2 regions of the Paenibacillus hebaui genome follow, and region 2 is predicted to be linked to the other one. Evidence: predicted binding sites of a transcription regulator. Region 2 holds the regulator's gene; the other holds the start of a gene.
The links. Region 2 encodes NrdR, which represses ribonucleotide reductase genes. Its sites were predicted from a motif close to AACACNATATATNGTGTT; they were not measured.

Region 1: the regulator NrdR is predicted to act here: its motif matches at 11,248-11,265, upstream of ACR32F_RS30165 (anaerobic ribonucleoside triphosphate reductase).

What each region holds. Positions count from the first base shown of each region.
Region 1 covers NZ_CP196836.1:6,699,758-6,714,879, reverse strand. The annotation lists gene ACR32F_RS30195 (HAAS signaling domain-containing protein) at 1-249, opposite strand, end outside; gene ACR32F_RS30190 (PadR family transcriptional regulator) at 242-571, opposite strand; gene ACR32F_RS30185 (FAD-dependent oxidoreductase) at 866-2,410, opposite strand; gene ACR32F_RS30180 (glycoside hydrolase family 3 C-terminal domain-containing protein) at 2,781-5,600, shown strand; gene metE (5-methyltetrahydropteroyltriglutamate--homocysteine S-methyltransferase) at 5,708-8,077, opposite strand; cobalamin riboswitch at 8,282-8,482, opposite strand; gene nrdG (anaerobic ribonucleoside-triphosphate reductase activating protein) at 8,732-9,241, opposite strand; gene ACR32F_RS30165 (anaerobic ribonucleoside triphosphate reductase) at 9,238-11,199, opposite strand; gene ACR32F_RS30160 (histidine kinase dimerization/phospho-acceptor domain-containing protein) at 11,685-13,322, shown strand; gene ACR32F_RS30155 (aldo/keto reductase family protein) at 13,669-14,607, shown strand; gene ACR32F_RS30150 (GGDEF domain-containing protein) at 14,707-15,122, opposite strand, start outside.
Region 2 covers NZ_CP196836.1:2,114,428-2,129,549, forward strand. The annotation lists gene ACR32F_RS09620 (methyl-accepting chemotaxis protein) at 1-1,043, shown strand, start outside; gene pstB (phosphate ABC transporter ATP-binding protein PstB) at 1,269-2,024, shown strand; gene phoU (phosphate signaling complex protein PhoU) at 2,089-2,748, shown strand; gene polA (DNA polymerase I) at 2,985-5,639, shown strand; gene mutM (DNA-formamidopyrimidine glycosylase) at 5,756-6,586, shown strand; gene ACR32F_RS09645 (manganese efflux pump) at 6,742-7,509, shown strand; gene coaE (dephospho-CoA kinase) at 7,519-8,115, shown strand; gene ACR32F_RS09655 (lytic transglycosylase domain-containing protein) at 8,112-8,675, shown strand; gene ACR32F_RS09660 (small, acid-soluble spore protein, alpha/beta type) at 8,826-9,047, opposite strand; gene nrdR (transcriptional regulator NrdR) at 9,164-9,631, shown strand; gene ACR32F_RS09670 (hypothetical protein) at 10,239-11,099, shown strand; gene ACR32F_RS09675 (hypothetical protein) at 12,154-12,393, shown strand; gene ACR32F_RS09680 (helix-turn-helix domain-containing protein) at 12,895-13,686, opposite strand; gene ACR32F_RS09685 (helix-turn-helix domain-containing protein) at 13,943-14,515, opposite strand; gene ACR32F_RS09690 (helix-turn-helix domain-containing protein) at 14,732-14,953, opposite strand; gene ACR32F_RS09695 (hypothetical protein) at 15,105-15,122, shown strand, end outside.

The DNA of each region.
Region 1 (15,122 bases), 2.6 Mb from region 2:
CATTTCTTCATACGTCGGTGCATAGAACGGATCTGAACCCGGTGTGTGCAGATCATAACGATCACCGAGCGCTTCCCGTGCAATCTCTGACGGCTGCCCAAGTTCCCGAGCGATCTCTTCTTCTGGTCTGCCCTCTTTTAGTCCTAGCTCGAAATGCTGATCATAATCAGCAAGCAGTTCTGCCCGTTCCTGCGGGTCCATCGGCCGTAGATGAATTTCCATGGCTTGCATAAATTGATGTCTATTCATTAGGGGTTCCTTCCTCAATCAGATTTGCGACATTGCGCACAAAATCATTCCATTCACTGCTGAGTGTCTCCATGTAGTTCCGACCTGTATCGGACAGCTTATAATACTTCCGCGGTGGTCCTTCACTGGATTCTTGTAGGTATGTGGTGCAGTAACCTTCATTCACAAGTCTGCGAAGTAAAGGGTACAGTGCACCTTCCGCAACTTCAATATGTTTGGAGACCGCCTGAGCCAGTTCGTAGCCATAACGATCCTGGCGGTTGATTAGTACCAGGACGCACAGCTCCAGCACTCCTTTTTTGAACTGGATATTCACATTCACACAGGTTCCTCCTTATAGCTTCATCAATCACTAGTGTATATTGTTCAGTAGTTGTGAAATCATCATAGCATCGGGTAGTGTATAATGCAAGGTAGTGATTTTAAAATAGTTCTGTATCACGAATGATCGTTCATATGGTTCGTTTGATGTTGAAGCTTGCATGAATCTGCTTGCTTAGCTATAGTTCAGCATACGCAAAAACCGGATCGGTGACTTCCGTCTGGAGGCGGATCCCGATCCGGTCTGAGAGATGAACTTGTATCTGCGGTTTACAGGGTTAATAGCTATAGTCGGTTACTCCTGTGCGTCGAGAACCTTAAGGTCTTCAACAGCAGGGCCCTCAATCACATGACCTGCATAATCAAAACGGGAACCATGGCAGGGGCAATCCCAGGAACGCTCCCCTTCATTCCATTCCACTTCGCACCCCAGATGGGTGCACGTTGTATCCACCAGAAACAGCTTGCCGCTGGTATCCTTGTAAGCGCCGGCACGTTTACCGTTATGACGAACTACAGCTCCTTCATCTTGGCCAATATCGCTAACATGTTTGTGAACGATACCTACTTTACCGGAGATTAATTCTTTGGCTACATTGGCGTTTTCCACAATAAAGTTCTTCATGCCTGGGTCGGCTTTGAATCTTGCTGGATCAAATACAGCTGCATGCGGGTTGTCACGCCCGGTGATGCGATCCGCGAGTAGATGCCCGGCCATCGTGCCCGTTGTCATACCCCATTTGGCAAAACCAGTCGCCACGTAGACACGCTCATGTCTTCCGGTAATTGGTCCAATGTAAGGCACCTTGTCAATGGAGATCAGATCCTGGGCCGACCAGCGAAAGGGAATGTTGCGAATGCCGAATGTCTCCGCTGCGTACTGCTCAAGGCGTTCATAATGACCGAAGGTGCAGATGCCTTGTCCGGTTTTATGATTCTCTCCCCCGAAGAGAATGAGTTCTTTCCCTTCATGAACGACTACGCGAAGCGACCGAGCTGGTTCATCGTCAGAGATGTACATGCCACCAGCAAACGGCTTCTGAGGTTCGACTAATACGGCGTAGGATCGTTCCGCGTGTAGCCGTGTGAAATAGAATCCGGGATCATAGACGGGAAAATGAGAAGCCACGACGACATGGTCCGCTGTTACGGATGGTCCGTCTCCATAGGTTCTCACATGCAGTGAAGCATCTTCCTCCACATCGGTTACGGTCGTGTGCTCATAGATACGGACCCCGTGTTTCACAGCGGAATCGAGCAGGTAATGCAGATAGGCGAGCGGATCAAAGCGTGCCTGACCTGGCATACGAATGCCTGCTCTGGCTGGAACCGGAATAGGGAGAGGATCTACCCACTCACCAGGGATATTCAGTTTGCCATAGGCGGTAAGCTCGACCTCAAGCTTTTTGATATTTTCTTCCGATTGAATATAGACGTAGGCATCTTCCTCCGCCCACTGACAATCAATCTGCTTTTCCTTGACCAGACTGCGCATCCACTTGGCCGCTTCAGCATTGCCTTCATAGTACATTCGAGCCTGTTCCTGTCCGAAGTGGTGCATCAATTCGTCAAAGATCACGCCATGTTGTGCAGATACCTTGGCGGTGGTATGGCCAGTCGTGCCATCCAGAACTTTTCCAGCCTCCAGCACGACCACACGCATGCCCGTCTGTGCCAGCAGATAGGCTGTTGTAATCCCGGCAATGCCCGCACCAATAATCGCTACGTCGGCGGTGATATCTTCTGTCAGCTTAGGATAGGCGTCGAATTCATGCGTAGCACGCCACAATGATTCCGGGACCGGGGGCAGACCCGTCTTGGGCTGCGGATTGTCGCTCATTTGTCTTCCTCCTTGATCATCTTCAATCTATTGAATGGGGTGTTGTTCAGTGCACGTCGTTGTACTCATATTCATGATTGCCAGAGTGTGCCAGAAAAAAACGATCCTATGCAGATTTGTTAGGGGATGTTCACCATTTCCTGCGCAGAACCTCTGTTTTTTTTGTTAAACATGCTATATGATAGGATAATCGAAACCGTTTTAGGTTTTGCGTTGAAAGTAGATCCATATTCATATAAACGTTGAATACAAAGGACTTATTGATCCCTTTAAAGAACAAATTCATTCGGATTGATATCGGTTTTTTCTTGATGAGTGTAATCGCTATCATTTTAAACCAACAACCGATAAACCAAAGGAGACTCCAATCATGACCAATCAAACGAAATATCCGTTTCAGGATACTACGCTCGAACTTGATACACGTGTAAAAGACCTCGTATCCCGTCTGTCGGACGATGAGAAAATTGAATCCATGCTGCAATATCAACCAGCGGTAGAACGCTTGGGTATTGCTCCATATAAACACGGCACAGAAGCAGCACACGGGCTGGCTTGGCTTGGCGAGGCTACTTCATTCCCGCAGCCGGTGGGGCTCGCGTGCACATGGGATGCCAAATTGATGAAAGAGATCGGCTCCGTGATCGGAGACGAAGCACGTGTATTTTACAAACGCAATCCAGCAGTAAACGGTCTTACCCTGTGGGCACCTACAGTGGATATGGAACGTGACCCGCGCTGGGGGCGGAATGAAGAGGCGTATGGTGAAGATCCGGAACTGACAGCCGAGCTGACCACAGCATTGGTAAAAGGAATTCAGGGTGATCACCCGAAGTATCTCAAGGCAGTTGCTACATTAAAGCATTTCCTGGCGAACAATAATGAAGTGGACCGTGGCAGTGGCTCTTCTAGCATTGATCCGCGTAACATGCGTGAATATTATTTGAAAGCGTTCGAGAAACCGTTCAAGGAAGGCGGCGCACAGTCCATGATGACCGCGTACAACTCCATTAATGGTACTCCGGCGTTGCTGCACCCTTTTGTGAACGAGGTTGTTAAAGGCGAATGGGGCATGGATGGTTTTGTTGTTAGTGATGCAGGAGACGTGATGGGCATCATGAACGATCATCAATACTATGATTCCCACACACCGGGTACCGTAGAGTCTGTGAAGGCTGGAATTGATAGCATCACAGATGACGCCAATCTGTCCAAGCAAGCGCTTCGTGAAGGATTGGAGCAAGGCACACTTACGATGAAAGATATCGACCTGGCGTTGTTTAACACGTTCCGAGTACGTTTCCGCCTGGGGGAGTTCGATCCGGAAGAAGGCAACCCATACGCCTCCATTGGCGAAGAGTCCATGATGACGGAGAAGGCCAAGGCATTATCTTTGAGAGCAGCGAGAGAACAAGTTGTATTGCTCAAGAACGATAAAGGCACCCTCCCGCTGGATAAAACCAAAGCAGGTAAAGTGGCTGTGATTGGTCAACTGGGCGGAACAGTCTATCGTGACTGGTATGCAGGAACCATGCCGTATAGTGTATCTCCTCTTGAAGCAATCAGCGGCAAAGTGGGTAGCGACAAGGTAACATTCAAGGATGGAAATGATCAGATTACGCTGACTTCCGTCGCAAGCGGGAAGGCTGTCGGACTGGCTGGAAGGGAGAAATCTTCTGTTATGGCTTCCGGGGAAGCCGAGACATTTACGTTAGCGGATTGGGGCTTCGGTAGCTATACGCTTCAGGCAGGAAGCAATGGGAAGTACCTGACTACGGATGAAGAGACGGTTACTGCATCTGCGAATGAAGTATACGGCTGGTTCGTCAAGGAAGTCTTCCACCTGCTGCCACAACATGACGGTAGTATCGGCATGACCACGTGGAATGGCAAAACGGTAACTGTACCGAATGGTGGAAATGATGCCTTTGCGGTGTCTGAAGAACTGAAATCCTTCGGTGCTACGGAGACCTTCAAGAAGGACGTGCTTGTGAATGGTCTGGATGAAGCTGTAGCAGCAGCGAAGGAGGCGGAAACAGCGATTGTCTTTGTTGGTAACCATCCACTTGTGAATGGTAAAGAAGAGATCGACCGTCCAAGTCTGGAACTGGCAGAATCCCAGCAACGTCTGGTTGAGGCCGTATATGCCGCTAACCCGAATACGATTGTGGTGATCGTGGGCAGTTACCCGTTCACATCCAACTGGGTTCAGGAGAATATTCCGGCTGTATTGTACACTTCACATGCAGGACAGGAACTGGGGAACGCAGTGGCTGACGTATTGTATGGCGACTATGCACCAGCAGGCCGTCTGAACATGACATGGGTACAATCCGTAGATCAACTGACCGACATCAAAGATTACGATATCATTCAATCCGGTCGGACGTATCAATATTTTGAAGGCGATGTACTGTATCCGTTCGGACATGGTTTGACGTATGCAGCGTTTGAATACAGCAATCTGGAGCTTAACCCTGCCCAAGCTGGAACAGATGGCAGCATTACAGTAACGGTTGATGTGACCAATACCGGATCTATCGCCAGTGACGAGGTTGTACAATTGTATGTTCGTGCGGGTAAATCCCGAGTGAAACGTCCACTCAAAACGTTAAAAGGATTCCGTCGTCTTCATATCAAAGCCGGAGCTACAGTGAAAGTTAGCTTCACCTTGCCTGTGCAAGAATTGGCTATCTGGGATGTCACTCGTGACCGTTATGTGGTGGAAAGCGGAACCTATTCCATCATGGTAGGCAAATCTTCCTCCGATGTTCAGCTTGTTGCTGATCTGACGGTAGAAGGGGAGACGATTCCTTCTCGTAACTTGAGTATCGCTACTCGTGCCGAGAACTACGATGCGTACCTGAGTGTTGATCTGGATGAGAGCAAAGAGGGCGGAAGTGCTGTACGCGTAATTGGAGAGCAAGGATGGATTGCCTTCAAGGATGCTGATCTGGGTAGTGGTGCAGCAGCAATGGAAGCTCGTGTATCCGCAGAAAAAGCAGGCACAGTGTTGGAAGTACGGCTTGGTGCGGCTGACGGTACGCTCGCAGGACGTGTGGAACTGGCACAAGGCGAAGCCCAGCAGTGGTCTACCGTTAAGGCAGAACTCCTGGGTGCAGCAGGTGCGCAGGATGTATACCTTGTGATGTCCGCAGGTGTACGTATCAGTCATTTCGAGATTCGTTAAACAAATAATAATGCTAAAAAGGGGTGCCCTAGTCATGTTCATGACGATAGGACATCCCCTTTTGTTTGTGATCCAACTTTTAGAATAGTGATTAGAGAAATATAGCTTTAGATGGAGGTGTTGGCGGTAACGCGTTCTCTCGCTGTACGAGCTGCGTCCACCATAATGCGCAAGGCATCCACAACTTCAGTTTTACCGCGTGTTTTCAGTCCGCAATCCGGGTTTACCCAGAACAGATCTGCCGGAAGTACCTGTAGTGCACGCTCAATCATATGGAGCATCTCATCTTTGCCCGGAACACGAGGGCTATGGATATCGTATACGCCGAGTCCGATTCCTTTGTCATAGGTGTGTTGTTCGAAGCTGCCCACCAGTTCTCCGTGGCTGCGAGACGTCTCAATGGAGATGACATCCGCATCCAGATCGCTGATGGCTTCAATAATGTCATCAAACTCGCAATAGCACATGTGGGTATGCACTTGCGTTGTTGGTTTCACGGTTGCTGTTGCCAAGCGGAAGGATTCCACAGCCCATTGCAGGTATTCGTCCCACTTGCTACGTTTAAGCGGAAGCCCTTCACGCAGAGCTGGCTCATCCACCTGAATCATCTCAATGCCTGCGTGCTCCAGTGCTTCAACTTCATCCTTAATGGCGCGAGCAATCTGGTAAGATACTTCGCTGCGCGGAATATCCGAGCGTACAAAGGACCAGTTCAGGATCGTTACCGGGCCTGTGAGCATACCCTTAACCGGTTTGCTGGTCAGTGTTTGGGCATAAGCCGTTTCTTTGACTGTCATGGGTTCATTGAACAGCACATCTCCGTAAATAACAGGCGGCTTCACGCAGCGTGAACCGTAGGATTGTACCCAGCCATTTTTGGTAAAGGCGAATCCAGTCAGCTTCTCACCGAAAAACTCAACCATATCTGTACGTTCAAACTCACCGTGTACCAGCACATCCAGACCGATTTCTTCCTGGATCGTAATCCATTCCTGGATCTGCTCTCGAACATAGGCGTCATATTGCTCCGCATTCCATTCGCCTTTGCGGAAGAGGGCGCGTGCCCTGCGCACGTCTGCCGTCTGCGGGAAGCTGCCAATCGTTGTTGTTGGCAGCAACGGGAGCGGCCATTTCTGCTGCTGCAGCTCGCGCCGCTCCTGGAATGACGTGCTGCGACGCAGCAGCTCGTCAGCCTGCACCCCTGCGGGGGCACCACTCAGGCTTGTCCGTGACTCGGACTCGCCCAGCAGGCGCACCGCCTCGGTGCTGGCCTCTACGCGGTGGCTGGCTTCAGCTACAGCCGCTGCCTGATCGTCCTGCCCGGCCAGCTTCGCACCGCTGGACAACAACGTGCCGAGCGTCGCGATTTCCTCCAGCTTCTCGTCGGCAAAGGCAAGGGCATTGCGCAGTACCGGATCAAGCGCGCTCTCTTGAGCGGCAGTGACCGGTACATGCAACAAGCTGCAGGAAGGCTGAATGATCAGCTTGCCTTCGGCTGCGAATTCAGCCACCTGCTCCAGCAGCTTCGCCGTCTCTGCGAGATCGGCGCGCCAGATGTTGCGCCCGTCGATGACACCGGCGCCAAGCCATTTATCCTGCGGGAAACCATACTCCCGCAGGCTGGCAAGATTGCCTTCATAACCGTGGATCAGATCCAGGCCAATTGCGGCTACAGGCAATGCGGTTACGACCGGATAGGCTTCCACCGATTCGAAGTAGGTCTGGAGCAACAGCTTTAGTTCCGGTGCAGCTTGTGCGAGTGCAGCATACACCTGCTGCAGCAAGGCTTCATCCTCGGAAGAGACAGCCAGCGTCAGGGAAGGCTCGTCGATCTGTACCCACTGAACGCCTTCTGCTTGAAGTTCTGCCAAGAGCTGGGCGTAAACAGGAACGAGGCGTGTAACAATCTCCGCAAAGCGTTCCGGGTCATATCCTTTGGCGAATCGTACATACGAGTACGGGCCGACAACGACCGGTTTGCCTTCCAGCCCAAGCTCCTGCTTCGCTTCGCGATAGGCGGCAAGGGGTTTATTTTCGAGCAGTGCAAATGCAGTATCATTATGAATCTCAGGTACGATGTAGTGATAATTGGTGTTGAGCCACTTGGTCATCTCACAGGCAGTTGCCTGATCATTGCCTCGGGCCATTGCGTAATATGTGGATACCGGAACCGGTCCACCTGTATGGTTAAAACGCTCGGGAACGACGCCAAACATGGCCGATACGTCGAGAATGTGATCATAATAGGAGAAGTCGCCCACCGGAATCAGATCAAGCTGCTGTACCTGCTGTTTCTTCAGATCCTGCAGTCGAAGCGTGGTCAGTTCCTGATGCAGCGCGGACTCATCGATGCGTCCAGCCCAGAAGGATTCAAGAGCCTTTTTCCATTCACGTCCCGCACCGATGCGGGGGTAACCCAGATTGCCTGTAAGTACCTGTGATTGCTGCTGTTGTTGCGCCTCCTCATTTATAAATATTCATTCCAATCATGCAAAGGGTGTACCGAATCAAGCCAAATGATCTATGAATTGCAACATCAAAAAAGGTGTTCCTTCCAATCCATAACCGGAGAGACAGGCATCACGAATGATGATTGTGCACAACGATAGAATAGGAAAGAACACCTGCTATAAGTTTATTTTAGCGGTTGCTCTAACACCTCCCTATCTTCCGTAGGTCACGCGATGCTGTCGAAACAGGCAGGTCTCCTGGCTTACGGATCATGGTCATGCGGCATTCCTTCCCGGTGGTTACACCAGTGGATTGTTATGCACAGACTTCCCGTTTACAGTGGCGGGACCGCGACGGATTTGCACCGTGCTTCCCTATTAAGCCTGGCCACGCATGTAGCTGCGGCCGGCACCTGTTTCCTTGTGCGGAAATGTGCGTGCACATCTCCGGCTATGAAATTAATGATCATGCATGAATTGTATAATTATGCAGTGACCATGCATTTGTTCTTATGCTACCAATCATAGACCATACTCTGGTAGGTTGCAATATATATTATTAATCCGATCGGAAATAAAATCGAGTCCAATGAACGCGTGGAATCTTCATGGATTAACCTCTTTTATACTCAGTCGGATAACCATCACACGTTGCTGTTTCCCCCTCCATAAAAAAAATCGTTACAACGCATCAATCTGCATTGTAACGATTGTCTCACCAGCCATAGTTGCACCCACATCAATGATTCGCTGATTACGACTGCCGCGGAAAGGCAAGGACACATCACGCTCAGACGCAAGATAAGGACCATCAATAATGACATCGCAGAGTCCGGCAAGCTCCGCTCGAGCAGGATCAGTGATCAGTTCTTCATAAACAAAACCTGTGTAGGCCCAGAGCGTCAGATCAGGTCTTGCAGCACGAAGCTGCCGAACCCAGGAGGTACACTCTGCCGCTGAGAAAAAAGGGTCACCTCCGCATAACGTAATGCCATCCAGAAGGGGATGAGCGGTCACTTCATGCAAAATCTGCTGCTGTCTTGCTTCCGTGAAGGGTTCACCTGCACGGAAGCTCCACGAATCTGGACTGAAGCAGCCTGGACAGGCGTGACGGCATCCGCTGATAAATATTACAGCACGCAGGCCTGTACCTTCATTCACCGATTCTGGGATATAACCGTACAGATTCACCGGTGTTTCACCCGGTCGCGTACTTCAGCCTGCTTGGCAGTGTTGAAGCGTACTTTGTAATCACCGGTCAGATATCCGGTTACCCGGCGTAGCCGCTGAAAGTGCACATGATTTTCGTGTGCTTCACATCCAGGACATACATCACCAATGACGCCTTCATAGCCGCACGCCGGGCAACGGTCAATCGGATGATTAATGGAGAAATAGCCGATATCCTGCGCCAGTGCGTATTGTACAATCCGTTGGAAAGCCGTGGTATTGGCTCGTACATTCCCGTCAAGTTCGACATAGGAGATGGCGCCCGCGTTACATAACGTATGGAAGGGGGCTTCCAGTTCGATTTTCCGATAGGCTGGAAGGGTATAATAGACCGGAATATGGAATGAATTCGTATAGTATTCCCGATCATTGACGCCTGCAATGCTGCCATAGCGTTCTCGGTCAATTTTGGTGAATTTCCCGGATAATCCTTCGGCAGGTGTAGCGAACAGCGTGATATTCAGGTTGTGCTGCTCGCTCATTCTGTCACAGAACTCTCTCATGGTACGAATAATGTTTAATGCTTCACGATGTACATGCGGGTCTTGTCCATGATGACGGCCATATAAAGCGGTCATACACTCGGCAAGCCCAATAAAACCAAGGGATAATGTACCGTGCTTCAGCAGATCGGCAACCGGATCATTCGGAGCCAATTGCTCGCCGCCCTCCCATACACCTTCCCGCATCATGAAGTCCGATGCCTTGGCAGGCTGTGCCCTCTGAATGCGATAACGGTGCAGCAGTCCATCCGCTGCATTGTGCATGACCGATTCCAGTGCAGTATAGAAACCTGCCCGGTCAGCGACAGCTCTTGCCCCCTGACAGATCCCATATCGAATGCCCAGCTTGACCAGATTGATGGTGTTGAAGGACAGGTTGCCCTTGCCACTCTGGCGATTGCGTCCGAAGCGATCGGCCAGTGTACGTGTTCGGCATCCCATGGTAGCAATAATCGTATCGGGATCTTCCGGGTGATAGTAAGGCAGGTTGAAGGAAGCATCCACGTTGACAAAATTGGGATACATCCGCCGTGAAGAGCAGGTCACAGCGAGCTGGAACAAGTCATAGTTAGGCTCTCCCTTGGCCTGATTAACCCCTTGCTTGCATTGGAAAATATGCTGCGGAAATACAGGCGTTTCCCCGTTACCGAGTCCACGGATGGTCGCTTCCAGCAACGAACGGGATACCAGACGGCCTTCTGCTGAAGTGCAGATTCCGTAGTTCAGCGATGTGAACGGAATCTGTCCGCCAGCCCGACTGCTCATGGTGTTTAGGTTATGGATCAGGGACTCCGCAGCTTGTACGGTTTCCAGTTCTGTTTCTTCGGACGCAAAGGCGAAGGCTCGCGGACACGTCTCCTTGGCTTCAAGGCTGTCGAGATGCAGCAATTCATCCTCGATCAGGGCAATCTCCTCAAACAGCCGCTGTCCCTTGCGATAATGCTTGCGGAATGAGCGCTGTACGTAAGGTGCGAGATCCCAGTCGATTTTATTGGCTGATACTCCGCCGTACTGACTGTTCTGCTGGGATTGAAAAATAATGGCAACCAGCGCCATTGCAGACATGATCGTCTGTGGTGTACGTACAGAGCCATTCCCCGTGTTGAAACCGGAAGCCAGCAGCCGATCAAACGGAATAAAGATACAATTTGTTGTTCCGAGGGCATACTGATCCAGATCATGCACATACAGATCACCATTCTCCACGGCTTGGGCAAGCTCCTCTGGCAGCACATGACGCAGAGCATGCCACTTGGCCGTCTCCGAACCCAGCCTGCTCATCTTGCCGCTGAAAGAGTCTCCGTTCAGGTTGGCGTTCTCTCTTAGCGTATCAGCGTCTTCGGCGCCGATAATGCGTCTTCCCAGGTCGGATAATAGATCGGATGCGGGTGGAGAGTCGTACTCAAGCACGTTCATATCAGGTTCCTCCTAAAAAATGAGTTTGTATAGGGATAATGTTCCTTGAACACTATATGTAGTTTTTCTTTATCCATTTATAAACTATATATGGTTTTTTGGGTGTGACAATCCTCACACCCGATGATGGCTTGAACACTCGTTATCTGTAGCGTTGAATGATAAAGGTGTTCAAAGTGGAAGGGGAAGCGTATAATCTCTATCTACCCTGCGATGCAGTGGACAATATTTGGGACAAGGACAGAAAACCTGCAGAGGAAAGGGCTGGTCCGCCTTCCTGTCATGGATGCATGAGCCCATATCAGGCTCTCATGAGAGGGTTGAAATGTGGATGCTCACGATTGATTCTCTTTGACTTCTGCGGTGTTAATCATATATGAATAGGTTGTGACAGTTAATTCGGAAAATGTTGAGCCCTCGATACTCGATGGAATCTTTCTGTGGAATACGGATTTGAAGTGCAGCTAAGACAAGAGGGGTGAATCATGGGAACGGTAGGTATTAACGAGGGCTTCTATGAAAATATACAGGAAGCCGCGTCCCATATAGTTGATGTATTAAGCGGCATTCTGAAGGTGAACACCATCTTCGTTGCCACGAATGATGGGGTGACCAATGTCATTCTGGAAGCATTTAACCGGGAGGAAGTATGGGTTGCCAAAGGCAGTGAACTTCCATTTGAAGCTTCATATTGCAGCCTGGTATTAAGAGATAAAGGCAGCGTCCTGACCATTTCAGATACATGTGAACATCCGCTTACGCGGTCCATGGACGTGACGAGTGGACTCGGGAACCGATTCTTCGTAGGCATTCCCATTATGCGGAGATCCGGGGAAACATTCGGTACCATCTGTCTCATGGATGATCCCGATTATGAGATCAGCGAAACGGATATGAAAACGCTCAAGGCAATGGCTGTTTTTTTGGGATATGTCGTGGATCTGGAGAATACGTTACATGTTCAGGAGCAGAAGCTGAGTGTGTCGGAACAACTACAGGAACAGCTGCAGGCAGAGAAGGAACGTGCCGAATCTGAGGCGATGACCAAAACGCAGATGCTGTCGCTGATGAGCCACGAGATTCGCAATCCGCTGAATGGTATTCTGGGACTTACGGATCTGATGCGTACACCCGATATGCCCGAGGAGCAGACAGAGTATGTGAACATGATTGAAACCAGCGGAAATATCCTGCTTTCTCTGCTGAACAACATGATGAATTTCAACATTAACGATGCAGGCAAAACGGTTGTTCACGATGATCCATTCGATCTGGTAGCGACCATTGAGAATACTGTCTATCTCTATGCGGGACTTGCGATGGGTAAGAACATTGAGTTGGGATTGAATCTTGAGCTGAATGTATCCCAGGTATTCGTTGGGGACGAGATTAAGATCGGACAGCTGCTGGCGCATGTCATCCAGTATGCCATGGATTCAACGCGCACAGGAGCGGTACTAATCACGGCATCCGTGGATGAGGGAGAGGACGAAGAAGAGGGTATGCTTCAACTCCATGTGAAGTACACAGGCCGAATGTTATCTTCGGACAAGAAGCTCAGAGCATTTAACAAGTTGGACGGAAACATTAGTACACAGAAGCTGATAGGTACCAATCTTGGTTTGGCAGTGAGCCAGAATCTTGCCATTCTAATGCATGGGCGTATTCAGGTGCATGGCATAGGAGAGAACCAGACGGAGTTCGAGATCAGGCTGCCACTTCGCAGACACTGGGAATTACCGCAGCTTGCCAATATTCAGCAACGACTGAAGGGGAAAAAGGTGCTGCTTGCCAAAGACCCTGATATTTTGCAAGGGGTATCTTCCCTGATGCGCAGATGGGAAATGGATGTGCATATGACCTCTGTTTTAACCGAAGCGAATGAATGGATCCGAGAAGGCTTCCAACCAGATGTGGCGGTTGTGGATATGGGTTTGCTGGAGGGCGACGCAGTCCATTTTGTACATGAGCTGAAGCTGCGGAATGAGAACTTGCCAGTCATTGTTCTGATTCCCTATGGCATGCATATCGATCCGCATGAAGCGGAAGTCTTTGATGCGGTTTTGACGAAGCCTGTGAAGCAGGCGGATCTATTGAACGCCCTAAACGTCATTTTGCATTAAATGAGGTAGTTCAAAAAGTCCGCTTTTGATTACGAAGGATGCCTGGTGGCATCATCAGCATCGAATATGGAATTCAGCCGAAATGTCCGTTGCTCACGTCGTTTTCCCTACGCTCCGCTACTCCATTTCTAGCTTCATCCCATCTTCTCGGTACTGAAAACCGGTCTTTTTGAACACGCACTTAAAGTAAAGAGAAGCGTGATTATCCAGGCGCACCTGATCAGGGTGCGCTTATTTGAGTTTTTCCAAATTCCGGCCCTAAGCCCTTTTAATCCGAGCTGATTACGTTACAATAGAGAGGGAACTTCATCATTCATCAGTTTAATTAGAGGAGGATGTGCATTCAATGGAATACCGTAGATTGGGTGGAAGCGGACTGAAAGTAAGCGAGATCAGCCTGGGTAGCTGGCTGACGTACGGAGGATATGTGGAGCGTGAAAATGCGGTGAAATCAATTGAAACTGCATTCGATGAAGGAATCAACTTTTTTGATACGGCTAATGTGTACGAGCGGGGTGCAGCCGAGGAACTGCTTGGGCAGACTTTGAAAGCGTATTCCCGTGATTCGTATGTGCTTGCAACTAAGGTTTTTGGCAAAATGGGCGACGGGCCCAATGACCAAGGATTATCCCGTAAACATATCAAGGAGCAGTGCAATGCCAGCTTGCAACGGCTCGGTGTTGATTATGTAGACATCTATTATTGCCATCGTTATCATACGGAGACACCGATTGAGGAGACATTGCGAGCACTGGACGATCTGGTACGTCAAGGCAAAGTGCTCTATGTTGGTGTTAGTCAATGGACGGCGGCACAGATGGAAGCTGCACTGGGGACAGCCGATCAACTGTTGCTGGACCATATCGTGGTGAACCAGCCTGTGTACAATATGTTTGATCGTTATATCGAGAATGAAATCATTCCGCTCGGTGAGCGCAAAGGCATTGGACAAGTCGTTTATTCCCCGCTGGCTCAAGGGCTGTTGACGGGCAAATACACTTCGGTATCCGATATTCCCGAGAACAGCCGGGCCGCGAAATTGGGCTGGGATGAAGGGAAAATCAACGCAGACCGCATCGGCAAGGTTCGTCAGTTAATTGAGGTGGCGGACAAGCTGGATCTGAAGGTGGGGCAACTTGCCCTGGCCTGGATTTTACGACAGAACAATGTATCCAGTGCATTGGTAGGGGCTAGCCGTCCCGAGCAAGTGAAAGAAAATGCAGCTGCTTCCGGTGTGAAGCTGGATGCTGCAATCGTTGAAGAAATCGAACAAATACTGGCTTGATGCCATAATAGTGAGTGGTTGAGAAGCTCATTAATGACTAAGAAGGGATGCCCTGTCCACCTGAAATGGTGGATAGGGCATCCCTTTCTACATGGGAAGTCAGAGCTGACTTTGGTTGGAAATTGGCGTGGAACGAAGTGGAAGGGCACAGACCCTGTTACGTCCCGTATTCTTGGCTTCATATAAGGCACGATCAGCCTGCTCGAAGAAATCATCGTCATCCCGGTCATCGCAATGATCCGGGAACACAGCTACACCGATAGAAATGGTTAGACGAATCGTATGGCCGTCGGGCAGGGCGAAGTGATACTTTTCCACAGACTGTCTGATGGATTCGGCAATCGCCATCGCCTGGTGATGACCACAGTCGAGCAACAAAAGTGCAAATTCCTCGCCACCATTTCGTGAGACCATATCTGCGGATCGGGCATGCTTAATGAGCAGTTGTCCGAGTTGTTTCAGGACTGCATCACCGGAAGTATGACCGAAGGTGTCATTTACTTTTTTGAATCGAT
Region 2 (15,122 bases):
GTCGTCAAGTTCCCGCTGTTGGGATTCATACAACCTGTGGAGAAGCAGCAACCCTGCTGAATCAGGATCAGGAGTACCCTTGCCTTGTATTATGTGATGATCAGATGCAGCCTCTAGGTTTGTTAATGAGAGAGACGTTATACCGGATATTGAATGGGCGTTTTGCTGCAGATTTGTTTTACCGTAAACCGGTTATCCATGTAGCGGACTCGTCTCCTGTCATTGTGGATGTGTACGAGGAAGCCACAGCGATTATTGACATTGCACTTTCTCGCAATGAGCAGCATTTCTATGACAGTTTGATTGTCACGGAAAAAGACAGGCTGCTTGGGGTACTGACGATGCGGGATGTCATGTCCCTTTCCAGAAAGCTGCAACGTGTGGCTTTGGAGGAACGTGTACATACGATTACAGAGAGTAGACAAGAAATAACACGGATTAATCATTCCGTTACCAAGCTGGTTCAGGCTGCCCGTCAGACGAGAGACGAGGCAACACAGATCATGGAGTTGTCTGAGCAGGGAGCGAGCAGTCTTCGACACGTGGATGTTTCCTATAACCGTGTATATGAGCATATGGAAGGCCAACGGAAACATGCGGATGACATGCTGAATTCCATTCAGATGGGTTCAGGGATGGCACGATCCATTCGTTCTTTGGCAGACCAGAGTGGGTTACTTGCCATGAATGCTTCGATTGAAGCGGCGCATGCAGGAGAGTATGGACGCGGTTTCCAAGTCGTCGCAGGAGAGATCCGGGCTCTTGCGAAGCAGACGCGTGAAGTTGCGGGGAACATGTCCTCTCTGCTTGATGATATAGGAGGACTGACCAGACAGACTGTAGAGCTGGTTCGAGCAAGTGCGGCAGAGATTGACGATAGTTCGGTTCATGTGAAACAAGGAGGCGTTGCGTTCAGACAGCTGAATACCGCTGTGGCAGGTTTGTCCAGTATTGCGGAAGACATTGCTCTGGAAGGCAAAACGGCTGGAGACGTAGCAGAGCACATTCGGATGAGATTGGAAGATATGGTCTCTGGCGGATAATTATACTGGATTGAAATCAGGCATCATTCATACACTATGATCAGATGGAGAAGATCATGGCTGTGAAAGATGTCTTTTTTACATTCCGTTAACATGGAAGTGGTACTGTTTTTACATTGGGAAGGTAGGATATTAAAGATGGCCCAGAAGCCGAGCTAGATCGTTGGCGTGGGTCTACGTAAAGGGAGTTTGGTTGTCCCTGCAGCGAAGGAGAAGTGAACATCCATGAAGGACCTCATTCACATTGAAGGACTTAATTTATACTATGATACGCATCACGCGCTTAAAAATATATCGATGGATTTGCCGGAGAAAACGGTTACGGCATTCATTGGACCGTCAGGTTGTGGTAAATCGACATTGCTTCGTACGTTAAACCGGATGAATGACATGATTCCGGGTGTTCGTGTGGAAGGAAAGGTTCTGCTGAACGGCTCGGATATCTACAGTAACGAGATTGAAGTGGAGACACTTCGTAAACGGGTTGGAATGGTGTTCCAGCAGCCGAATCCTTTTCCGAAATCGATCTATGATAACGTGGCTTATGGACCGCGCCTCCATGGGGTAACTCAAAAGGCTGAGCTGGACAGGTTGGTGGAGCAGAGTCTTGTTCATGCTGCACTGTGGGATGAAGTGAAGGATGTTCTGAAAAAATCGGCACTTAGTCTGTCGGGCGGTCAACAGCAACGTCTCTGTATTGCACGGGCGCTGGCTGTCCAGCCTGACGTTCTGCTGATGGATGAAGCAACGTCTGCACTTGACCCAATCTCCACGTTAAAGATTGAGGAACTGGTCAAGGAATTGCATCACAAATACACCATTGTTATGGTAACTCACAATATGCACCAGGCGGCACGAGTATCGGGACGTACGGTATTTTTCCTGAACGGTGAGGTGGTGGAAGCGGCCGATACGGAGACGTTATTCTCTACGCCGCAGGATTACCGGACCGAGGATTATATATCCGGGAGGTTCGGTTAAGCAAGGGTGAGTTTGAACGATCCCGGCATACCCGGAGATGAAGGATAAGGGGGACATTGAATCTATGATTCGCAGAAGAGAATTTGATCAGGAGCTTGAGGAACTGCGCACACTGCTTCAGCAAATGGGTGAGCATGTCGGAATGGCACTGGATGGTGCCATTGAGAGTTTACAGACGATGGATGCAGAGAAAGCTCAGGTCATCATCAAAAATGATGCGAATCTGAATGCTCTGGAAGACAAAATTATGGAACTCGGTTCCAAGCTGATTATTACACAACAGCCGGTTGCGAAGGACCTGAGACGCATTATCGTTGCATTTAAAATCTCCAGTGATCTGGAGCGTATGGGTGATCTTGCACTCGACGTGGCGAAGGTGACACTCCGCATGGATGGACAGAAGCTCATTAAACCACTTGTGGACATTCCGCAAATGGCAGAAATCGTAAAATCCATGATTGATGAATCCATCGAATCCTTCCTGAAAGAGAATACCGATCTGGCCTACAAAATGGCTCAAACGGATGACCAGGTAGACCAATTGTACAGTCATATGATTAGTGATCTCTACAGTTTAATGACAGATCATCCCAATCAGGCGTCACAGGCTATGTTGCTGATGATGGTTGGACGTTACATTGAGCGAATTGGTGACCATGCGACGAACATCGGCGAGAGCACGGTGTATCTGGTGACAGGCAAACGTCCGGATCTGAACCAGTAGTTAAGCGCATTGAATTAGAATTGGAGAATCGAATGCATGGCAAGATTGTAATGAAATGAATGGAAGGAACTTTCTCCCGGGTGGCCTGTGCACAGGCTGTCTACGGAGGAGGTTTTTTTTTATGGGAAGGAAATGATGTGAAAAGATGGCTAATCTTTTTGTTGTAACTGGTGTGTATGTTATCATGAGAGTAGATGTAATTGAAGGTTTGACCATACGATACGCGAGGTGCTGGAATGGACAAGTTTATTCTCATAGATGGAAATAGCATTATTTACAGGGCGTTTTTTGCAATGCCGCCTCTGACCAATTCGAAAGGTCTGCATACCAATGCGGTATATGGTTTTACCACGATGCTGCTGAGACTGCTTGAAGAGCATAAACCTACACATGTCATGGTTGCATTTGATGCGGGTAAAATTACGTTCCGCCATGAAGGTTATCAGGAATATAAAGGCGGCCGGGAGAAAACACCACCAGAGTTGTCGGAACAATTCCCGTTGCTGAAAGAACTGCTGAAGGGACTCGGCATTGCCCAGTTTGAGCTTGCAGGATTCGAAGCGGATGACATTATTGGCACGTTAACCAAACGCGCAGATGAAGCCGGGAGACAGGTTCTGGTTGTATCGGGTGACAAAGATATGCTGCAGTTGGCCTCTGAACATGTACATATCGGGCTGACGCGCAAAGGGGTAACCGAGATCGAATTGTATGATCCTGCTCAGATCAAGGAGCGTTATGGTCTGACTCCATTACAAATCATTGATCTCAAAGGCCTGATGGGGGATACGTCTGATAATATTCCGGGCATTCCCGGGGTTGGAGAGAAAACAGCCTTGAAGCTGCTGCATCAGTTCGGTTCGGTTGAGGATGTGCTTAACGGCACAAGTGAGCTGAAGGGAAAAATGAAAGAAAAGATTGAAGCCCACGCCGAAGATGCACGGATGAGTAAGCAACTCGCCACGATCCACCGGGAAGTTCCATTGGAACAGACGTGGGAGGATATGCAATTCGCTGGGTTAAAAGAAGAAAGTGCTGGTCCTGCATTGGCCAAGCTGGAATTCAAATCCTTACTCGAACGTCTGTCGTTCAGTGGCAGTGTCATCTCGGAACAGGAAGCCGTTCCCGCCGCCGAGGTTGAATCTTCCATCGCAACAGAGGAAACGATTGGTGAACTGTTCAGCTCACTTGATTCCATCGATGTGCTGCATGTGGAGACACATGGCGATAATCCGCATCAAGCCAAACTGATCGGACTTGCTGTGGGTTCAGCCGGAACCTATACGTTCCTGTCGTCCGACTTGCTTCAGTCCGAAGCAGCGACTCCAGTACGGGAATGGCTCAGCAATCCGAATGAGCCCAAGCGAGGTTATGATCTGCACCGTATCGACCTGGCACTTCATGCGCATGGCATTGAATTTGCAGGGGCGTCCTTTGATGTACAGCTGGCTGCCTATCTGCTCGATCCCACCGAATCCAACCAGACGATCAGCGGATTGACTACCAAGTATGGTCTGCCTTCTCTCGTGGAGGATGACACCGTCTTGGGCAAAGGTGCAAAATACAAGCTTCCTGAAGCTGAGATATTGGGCGATTTCCTGTGTCGTAAAGCTGCTGCAGTAGCAGCCATTATTCCACTTCAGGAGCAGGCCTTGGAGAGCGATGAGATGAATTCGCTTTTCCATGAGCTGGAGATGCCGTTGTCACGCATTCTGGCAGATATGGAGAAACGGGGTATCAAGGCTAATACAGCGGATCTGCAGGCTTTGGGTAGTGAGTTTGAAGAACATATCAGCAGGCTGATGACAGAAATCTACAAGCTTTCGGGTACTGAATTCAATCTGAATTCACCGAAGCAGCTGGGTGAGATTTTATTTGATAAATTGGGCTTGCCGGTGGTGAAGAAAACCAAAACGGGCTATTCCACAGATGCCGAGGTGTTGGAGAAATTGGCCCCTTATAATGACGTGGTCAAGCATATTTTGCAATATCGTCAGCTTGCCAAGTTGCAGTCAACTTATGTAGAGGGGCTACTGAAGGAAATCTCGGATCGGGATGGCAAGGTGCACACGTACTATCGGCAGACGATCGCTGCCACTGGGCGTCTTAGCAGCCAATTCCCGAACTTGCAGAACATTCCGATTCGGATGGAGGAAGGTCGTAAAATCCGTAAGGTGTTTGTTCCTTCCGAGCCAGGATGGTCCATTTTGGCAGCAGACTATTCGCAGATTGAACTGCGCGTACTTGCACACATCTCGGATGATGAGCGACTCAAGGAAGCTTTTGTTCAAGATATGGATATTCATACGAAGACGGCCTCCGATGTATTTGGTGTGAAGGCTGAAGACGTGGATAGTGATATGCGCCGTTCAGCCAAGGCGGTTAACTTCGGCATCGTCTATGGTATTAGCGACTATGGGTTGTCGCAGAACTTGCATATTACGCGTAAAGAGGCTGCGCAGTTTATCGATCAATACTTTGAAGTATTCCAGGGTGTGCGCCGATATATGGATGACATTGTGAAGGAAGCTCGTCAGGACGGTTATGTCAAAACGTTGCTGGAACGACGTCGCTATCTGCCAGAGATCAATGCCAGCAACTTCAACGTGCGTTCCTTCGCCGAGCGTACAGCGATGAACACTCCGATTCAGGGAACGGCAGCAGACATCATCAAGCTTGCCATGGTACAGATGGATGAAGCGCTGCGTGAGCGCGAGCTGAAGAGCCGTATGCTGCTTCAGGTGCACGATGAGCTTGTATTCGAAGTGCCGGCGGATGAGCTAGAACTGATGAAAGAGCTGGTGCCTTCCGTGATGGAAAAAGCATTGGAGCTGTCTGTACCGCTAAAAGCAGAAGTCAGCTATGGGGATAACTGGTACGAAGCCAAATAGTACACGCTTCACGGGTTTTCCGTTATTTTACAATATGCGCTTCGCTTGTTTTCGACACAAGAAAGGGTCCCGCTGAGCGCCATCTTCCGTTATAATATAGGGGAGGTGAGAACATCATGCCGGAATTACCGGAAGTTGAAACAGTCAGAAGAACATTGAATCAGCTTATTGTTGGCAAGACCATTGATCATGTTACCGTTAGCTTGCCGCGGATCATTCAGCGGCCGGACGACATAGATGCATTTGCACTGGAACTCGCGGGACATACCGTAAATGGAGTGGAGCGCCGCGGCAAGTTTTTACTTATTTTGCTGGACGGGCTGGTGCTTGTCTCCCATCTGCGGATGGAGGGCAGGTACGGTGTGTACGAGCAGCATGAAGACGTGGAGAAGCACACACATGTCATCTTTCACTTTAATGATGGCACCGAATTGCGTTACAAGGATGTGCGTCAGTTCGGTACCATGCATCTGTTCAGCGCAGGTGAGGAACTGGTATCCAAACCTTTGATGAAGCTTGGACTGGAGCCGCTTGACCCTGCCTTTACGGTCGATGCTTTCCGTGAAGCGGTCGGGAAACGGACAACCAAAATCAAGGCAGTGCTGTTAAATCAGGCATATGTAGTCGGTATCGGGAATATTTATGTGGACGAGGCTCTATTTCGCGCAGGGATTCATCCCGAGACCATTGCCAAGACACTGACCGAGCCCCAGTTAACCGTGCTACATGAAGCGATCGTGGCTACGCTGCAAGATGCGGTGGATGCAGGTGGATCTTCCATCAAGTCGTATGTGAATGGACAAGGCGAGATGGGCATGTTCCAGCATCAATTGAAAATTTACGGACGCAAATCCGAACCCTGTGCAACGTGTGGTACGTTGATTGAGAAAAGCGTAGTAGGCGGCAGGGGCACACACTACTGTCCGAAGTGTCAGCCGTTAAGGTAAACCGTTGAATGGTTTGTAACGAATGAACGAAATCGTCAAATCGTAGCACCCTTGGATTCCTCCCTCCATATACTGATATGGCAGAAATAAGCGGGCGTATACCCATACTGGCAATCGTCAGTTGGAACGTGCTCCGCACAGGGGAGGTATCCGGGGTGCTGCATCATTTTATTTCATTGCTGGCGCTTGCTTTGGCGCTTAGTTTAGATGGTTTTGGAGTCGGGATTACATATGGGCTGCGTAGGACCAAAATTCCGCTGTTATCCATTGCTGTCATTTCCATCTGTTCGGGTCTGGTTATTGCGTTATCCATGCAAGTAGGTGTGCTTCTGTCTCATGTGGTATCTCCAGACGTAGCTTCGATGGTTGGGGCGGTTATTCTGATCGGTATTGGCGCATGGTCGCTGTTGCAACTTATTCGGAAACATGGTAAAGAACCGTTGGAAGCAGACACTAGAATGGGTGAGGGGAAGAACACAATCGTAACCGGGATGGAAATAGCACAAGAGGCTCTGTCTAAAGGCAGAAATCAGGTGCTTGCACTGGATCTGGCGCAATCGGCTTCCAGCGGGTCTCTGGAACGAATGGTATTTACATTAGAGCTGCGCAAACTGGGAGTTGTCATCCAAATCCTCCGCAGCCCTTCCAAAGCAGATATGGATAACTCCGGAAGTATATCTGCTCAGGAAGCGATGTGGCTTGGGATTGCCCTGTCCTTGGATGCCTTCGGTGCTGGACTGGGGGCAGCATTGCTCGGGTTCCCCACATTGTGGACGGCACTGGTCATTGCGTTGTTTAGCGGTGCATTTCTGTCACTTGGCATGAGGGTTGGGCTGCGATTTGCCGCTCTGCGCTGGATGCGAAGGCTGTCTGTACTGCCTGCGCTATTGTTAATGATTATGGGAATAATGAAGTTGTTGTGAGGTGAAATAATGAATATTGGCTTAACCGGCGGGATCGCGACAGGCAAAAGCAGTGTTTCCGCCTTTCTCGCCAGTAAGGGGGCGTTGCTCATTGATGCAGACGTTATTGCCCGGGAAGTGATGCTGCCCGGGCATCCCGTTTTGGCTGCGGCTGTTCAGCGGTTCGGACAAGCCATATTGAATGAGGACGGAACACTGGATCGGAAAAAGCTGGGCAGTATTGTGTTTCAAAACCCGGAGGAACGCAAAGCCCTGGAGGGCATTACACATCCGGCGATTCGCAAGGAGATGCGTGAGCGGGCTGCTGCATATGAGCTGTCCTACCCGGACAAGCTTGTAGTATCGGATATTCCTTTATTATACGAGTCAGGGCTGGAGGAAGGCTTCGAAGAAGTGATGGTTGTATATGTCCCGAGATCGGTACAACGGGAACGACTGATGGGCCGGGATGGAATGACTGCAGAGCAGGCAGATGCCCGTATTGATGTGCAGATGGACATTGAAGAGAAGAAGCGGCGTGCTGACGTGCTCATTGATAACAGCGGCTTGTGGTCGGAGACCGAGCAGCAGGTCAACTCATTTTTACAGCGCAAGGGTCTATTATGAAAATACTTCGTAAGAAAAGGGTACTGCTGTTGATGTTTGTATCATTTGTATTGGTGTTATTTCTGAATACGAACTGGATGGCCTGGTTCTATCCGATTCATTATAAGGAAGAGATTCGTGCCCAATCCCAGAGCTATGAGGTTGATCCGTTTCTTATTGCTTCTATTATCAGGGTGGAGACCAATTTCAAGACAAGCAAGGAATCCAAAAGAGGTGCCATTGGGCTCATGCAACTGATGCCAGACACGGCAAACTGGATTATGGAACAAGCCAAAATTCCGGGCACTTCGCTGGAAGAACTCAAACACGAGCCTGAACGGAATATTCAGTTGGGCACATGGTATCTACGTAATCTGTCAGATCAATTCAAAGGCAATGAGGTGGCCATGATTGCCGCATATAACGCAGGTCCAGGTAAAGTGAACGGATGGCTAAGGGATGGTGTGTGGGACGGTTCCTTCGATACGGTGAAAGATATTCCGTTCGGTGAGACCCGTCACTATGTACAACGAGTCATTTATTATTATAATCAATATGTAAAGATCTATAATACATTCTAAGGTTCGGTATTGCGGATTCAATTCAGCAGACTGGCTGTGATGTGGATCTGAGCGTACTTATACTTGTCTAAAATAAGTAAAAGCACAGAGCAGGCCGGTTATTCACCGACCGCTCCATGCTCCTCTGTGTAGCATATTACGATGCAGATATTATTGGTATTGACCTGCCAATTGCTGTTCTGCAATTGTTACCAGACGCTTCGTGATGTATCCACCGATCGAACCGTTCTCGTAAGAAGTCATGTTACCTTGGTATCCGTCTTGTGGAATGCTGATTCCGAGTTCTTGAGCAACTTCATATTTCATTTGCTCGAGTGCTGCGGAAGCTCTAGTTACCACCAGGTTGTTGGAGTTACCATTGCTTTGTGCCATTGCTGTTCACCTCCTCGCGGGTTGGTAAAAGTATTATGTGTCGCCAATACGATTTTCATAACTAATTGATTACAGGCAATTTGTGGTAAAAAGTAAAACGTGGGAAGTGATCTGTTTTGAAATGTCCTTATTGCGCCTATCTAGGCACAAAGGTGCTTGATTCAAGGCCGGCTAATGAATCAAAATCGATTCGTCGCCGTCGGGAATGCGAGCAGTGTGCCAGAAGGTTTACAACGTTTGAGATGATTGAAGAGACACCGCTGATCGTCATCAAGAAAGATGGCAGCCGTGAAGAGTTTAGTCGTGACAAGATTCTGCGTGGGCTGATCCGCGCCTGCGAGAAACGACCAGTCTCTGTCGAGACGCTGGAGATGATGGTATCTGAAGTGGAGAAGGCTTTGCGTAATACAGCAGATGCTGAGGTGGAGAGTCGCCAGATTGGTGAGCTGTTGATGGAGCAGCTGTTTCCAGTTGATGAGGTGGCCTACGTGCGCTTTGCTTCCGTGTATCGCCAATTCAAAGACATCAATATGTTCATGAAGGAATTGAAATCTTTGTTGTCCAAAGGAGACCACGAGGATTAATGAAGTGGGTAAAGGGAGAAGAGCAATCTGGGGTTACCATCTGTGTGTTCCAGGAAAAAGCATGTTCTTCTCCAATCGCTTTAAGCTCATGAAAAAGGTATTGACAGCGAAAGCTGTATTTTATATGATATAGGAGTCGCCTGTGGAACAATGCAGCGCTGGACAAGTGTTATATCATATCTTGGGGCCTTAGCTCAGCTGGGAGACCCCGCTTACTAGAAACACTACCAAAGTACATAACAAAGCAATTTCGAAACTACGCCTAAAGCGTGGTTTTTTATTTTCCAGTCTTCTCATGGTATAATATCCCTATAAATATTAAGGAGATGAATAACATACGCACAATTAAATTGGATGCAATCAAATATCTATTTATACTTGGATCTGTAGCAATAGCAATTTTACTTTACAAGTACATCCCAAGCTTCAGCCAACTCAATCATTTCGCATGGCATGGTCTAGCCGACCTAGTTGAATCAATTTGGAGATACTTGATGACACAGCTTGGATATATACAACCCGACTTTTCAAAAACAGCCCCTTAGAGGGCTTATTTGTTTATCTTCTATGTAGTATAATTATTGTACTATATCTAGCGAGGTGTCCAATGACTAATGGTGAAAGAGAGTCATTTAAATTAGCAAGACGAGCGGCTATTTTGCAACAGGAGCACATCAATACAATTACAAGAACTCGAAACATGATTAACAATCCCTCTATCTCAAGAATGATTGAACAAATAAATTTATCTTCTAAGGCTATCTCTCAATATAGTCAAGCTTGGGAGGTTAGCCAAGGAGTAGTTAACGCTGCCCATCAAGCAGGTTTAGCATGGAATGATTCGTTATCAGAAATTGCTAAGATGGTATCTTCTCCATCGTTTATTGGTATCACAAATGAATTAAAGAATTTGAGTAGTGCGAGCATTAAAGCTATGGAGGGCATTTATAATTCACCATCATATAGAGCAATGATAGAGTCAATGGACGTCTCTACTATTCAATCAATAGTTGATACTTTGCCTGAAGATATAGCTTCAAACATCAATGATCTTGAACAGGAACTACAGAATGATCCAGATACAAAATCAAAATTTGAGCCATATATAAATAGTATGGAAAATGTAATTTCAGCCAAGGCCGGAACCCATATTGATCTTAGTAAAAGTAAACTTAGTGTTGCTAGCCTTGAGATTCTGCTTCATCTAATATTCTTCTTTTTTAATGCAATTGCTAGTCCTTATTTAGAGTATCTTTTAATTCCTAACCCAGTTGTTGATTTAGTTGAAATCTCTCAGCATGACTTAGAGGAAACTAAACGTCACAACTTATTAATAGAGCAAAACCAGCAAAATGAAATTGAATTGAAACAACAACAAATAAAAATTGACCAAGAACAGGTAGAGGTTAACAAAGAGATACTATCAGAATTGAAGAAAACAAATGAACAAAAAAAGGACTCGGATTGAGTCCTTATTCTATTTCACCGATCAGCTTAATGATCTGAATACCTATATCCTCTGTTACCTCGCTGTATGCTTCATCTGTATACTTTTTCATCTCTTTTGTCAAGATACACACTCAATCCATACTTTCCTTTATCCTCACCATGCTTCTCGTACAGTCTTTCACTATGTAGCATATTATCTCCGTGCAATGTAGAATCAACAATGACGAACCATCATATTTACCGTTCGTTGCAAAACGTTGTCTCTATCATCATATTCGGTTTCGGCGTTTTACCGAATCCAATATATAAATAAACATAAATGATCATATTTCCCAAGAAGTGTATATAATCGCTGTCGACCACATTGACCACCAAGGTTGGAAAGTCAACTTAGGTACACCGCGTACCTAACTCAGTTACCCTTGTAGTGGAACGAAGTTTTCCGTTTAACAAATAATTACATACCGTCAAACCCCAAATCTGGGTTCTGATACAAGCATTATTTGGGTCGGCAATTTCGCCGTGCCAACTCAGGTTCAAGTTGAACTTGAGTTCTTTTTAACTTTGAAGTTAGAAAGTCGATCCAATCCTCATCCGACAGAATTGAGGTGCGAGAACCGAGTTCCTTAAAGGAACCGAGTACATCATTCAACCATATTGTCTGATTAGACATAAAGGTTTACGCCCACGTAGGCGAAAAGTAAGAGGTGGATGATATTCCACTTAGTAATTGAAGTCGTGGGCTATCATATGGTCGACATCAACCACATGATCGAAGCCGAACAAGGGGTTCCTTCCATTAGTAGATACCATTCGAGGTTACTACAATCAACCACGGACTTAAACACCGTGGACTACTTGTCCATGGTCAGACGATACAACGCGGGAGTTTAAGTCTCTCGTTATTCATTATACAGAGAAAGTTGGACGCAGCGTCCAACAGTTCTCACGGCTCAACTCTGAGCGTACCCAATTCAGTTACCCCCAGTTTGGGGGCTACTCGATTGACAAAACTGTCCAAGTATAATGTTTATGTTATAATATAGCTCATCACACACTAAGGAATGAAATCGATGCGGCAAGAAGACAGCCTATTTGAGCAGATCATGAAACTAAAACGTGCAACTCTCGTACAACGCAAAGCAAAAACTAAAGAATTGCGGAACAAGCCACAAGGCAAACTTAGTGACTTGGAAATACAGTATAAAAGTTTAATTGCTGAATCAGTTGATAGAGAAACACCTCTCGAACGGGTGATTCAAATCAAGAAAGAGTTAACTGAGTTGCGAAGACATAAGAAGGGGAGAAGGTAAGGGGAGAACGAAATTTCGTTCCTCTTTATAGGCTTTTCACATTATGTCAAAACCCTCACTTACCCTTAGCAGCCATCCACACAGCCACTATCAACAATAGAACACTCGTAACAAGCACAACATAGACATACATTAACTCCACTCGAAACCTCTCCAGAATGAATCCTAGTAAGGCTAACGAGTCTCCAATTATCAGAACGTAAGATCCCTTTTTCATTGTTCAACTCCAATATATTACATGCATTGTAATGTTAGTCTGAATTATGTATGCTAAAGATAGTTGTTACCGTTGTAGTAACAGCAATTATACATAGAAAAGGACTCCTTAATTTGTAGGAGTCTAGTTGGCTTATCAAATGACAACAGGGGATGACACATGAAAAAGAAGCCTAACACAAAGACTATTGTAATAAACAGTGTAATCGTAATTGCAGCAATTGCTATGTTCTATTTTAAAATAAAATACTTTACATGGTAAATAGAAAAGACCCCAAAAGGGTCTTATTTTTTTTCGATATTGTCATTCAAATTACTTTTTTCTCTAAGGTTGAAAGAACTAAGATGCTCCTCGTCCATTTCAGAAACAATTCTCTTGGCGATTGCCATAAATTTATGATGAAAATTCATTGTATCTTGTTTTCCTACAGTTTCTTTTGATGTATAGTCTTTCCCTGTAATAATCCAATCTATTGATACTTTGAAAAAATCGCTAACAGCAACGAGAAAAGATATAGATGCATCTTCTTTTCCTGTTTCTACTTCTTCAATGTACTTGGGAGAATACTTTGTAAATACAGTGAAATCATGATTCAATTGTTTCCCTGTCATTCTGTCAGACAGATCACTGATAGAATAATCATCTACTTCTCTAAGCTGTTTAATTCTATCGCCAATTGTTTCTTGCCGTTCCTCAGAGAACATTAAAATTTCTTGATTGGGTTCATCTATAGAAATTTTCTCCAATGAATTATAGTAATCGTCTCCAACAAAATTATCATATTCTTCAACATCGTTAATCACACTATACATATCATCAATAAACTGTTCTGGCACTTGAACTTCTTCTTTGTATCCTGCCATAAGCATCAGCATATTGTATGAAAGATCATAAGCATTAGCTAACTTTTTAAGTTGTTCTGGTGCTGGTTTGGGGACTACACCTTTTTCTAATTTACCTATATGTGTATGACTGACTCCAGATTCTTCACCCGCAGTTCTTAATGACCATTCTCGTTGCAACCTTGAATTTTTCAGAAGGTCGCCAAGTTTATTGTTTAGTGAAAAAGTTTCCATTGTAACCTCCTGTAAACGGAAAGTGTAAATGACGTAAAAGTAAAATTACATTTTTGGTTGACTTCAATTCTAGTGTGGTATATATTGCTATTATAGCATTGTAATTTTTCGTTGCCAAGTCGTTTACAAAATGGTGAATACATAATACATCAATATTCGACAAAAATCATCCCATTAAACGACTAAATCCCATCTCTATAACACAGAGATAGGACTATAATCACACTATACGTAATAAGGAGGGGAAAGTTAAGTACTAAAATTCTTTCAGACGCTGAACAAATTCGATGCCTTTACCTGTGAGCCTATAAGTTAAATCAGAGGATTGTTGCATAAGTCCATATAATTTTAACGTATCTCCACTGTTCAGTAAAAGGTTAAGTATCTCATTGGTATGATCATCGTTCATTTTTTGACCTATCTTAATCCCATGGTCTCTAATATAGTCACCAAAGAGAAGAAGAAGTTCGCTAAGGCTGGTGAAATCTAGTCCAGAAATATCTGTATTAATCCATTCACCTGATAATATCTCATTAATTTTGTTAAACTCACTTTCAGTCATAAGACTTTTTCGCTTACTGGCATTTAAAAATTCATCTGTGAGTTCATATTCTAATATGTCTTCAATGTTATAGGTACGTTTCATTCCCTTAGTCATTGATATCTCATTCAGAGATTTGATTATTCTCTCTAAGGTATCAATCTCAATCCGTTTGGTTGCTCCATTAGCTAGATCATTAATTGTGTTTGGTCTTACTTCGGAGTAGACAGCTAATTTGTTTCGTGTAATATCGAGTTCTCGCAATGTTTCTTCAAGTCTAAATAACATTATTATATCTCCTTTGACTATTAGTTGCCTTAATGATAACTCTATAAAAGGGTATTGGCAATACCTGAAAGTTAAAAAAGTATAACCATAGGAGATAAAAATTGTTGACGGGAAGAAATATCCATTGTAAGATGATCTCAGAAGTTAAAAAGAACCAACTCCTGAGAGTCGGTTTAGTGGTCAAGTATACGATTTAGTACTGAGAAGTTTTCAGTATTAAACAGAAGCTGGGTCTTCAATTTCTGTTACTTCAAATAAGTCATCAATTTTCAAATTTAAAGCTCGTGCAATAATGAATAAGTTTTCACTCTTATGTTGAACGCTTTTGTCGAATCTGTTAACTAGCGTTTGCGGTATGTCAAATTCTTTAGAGAAACTATTTTGAGTATATCCACGCTCAGAAAGAATCTTGTTTAACTGGGGTTTTACTATCAACAATGAATGAAACCTCCTTAATGGTAACTAAGTTGATTATATAAGGAGAACAAAAAATAATCAATTAATAACTATTGACTAGTCGTTAGTGACTAGTGTACAATAAGATTATCAAGTAAAGCACAACACAAACAAACGAATGGAGATGACAAACATGCTGAACATCATCAAA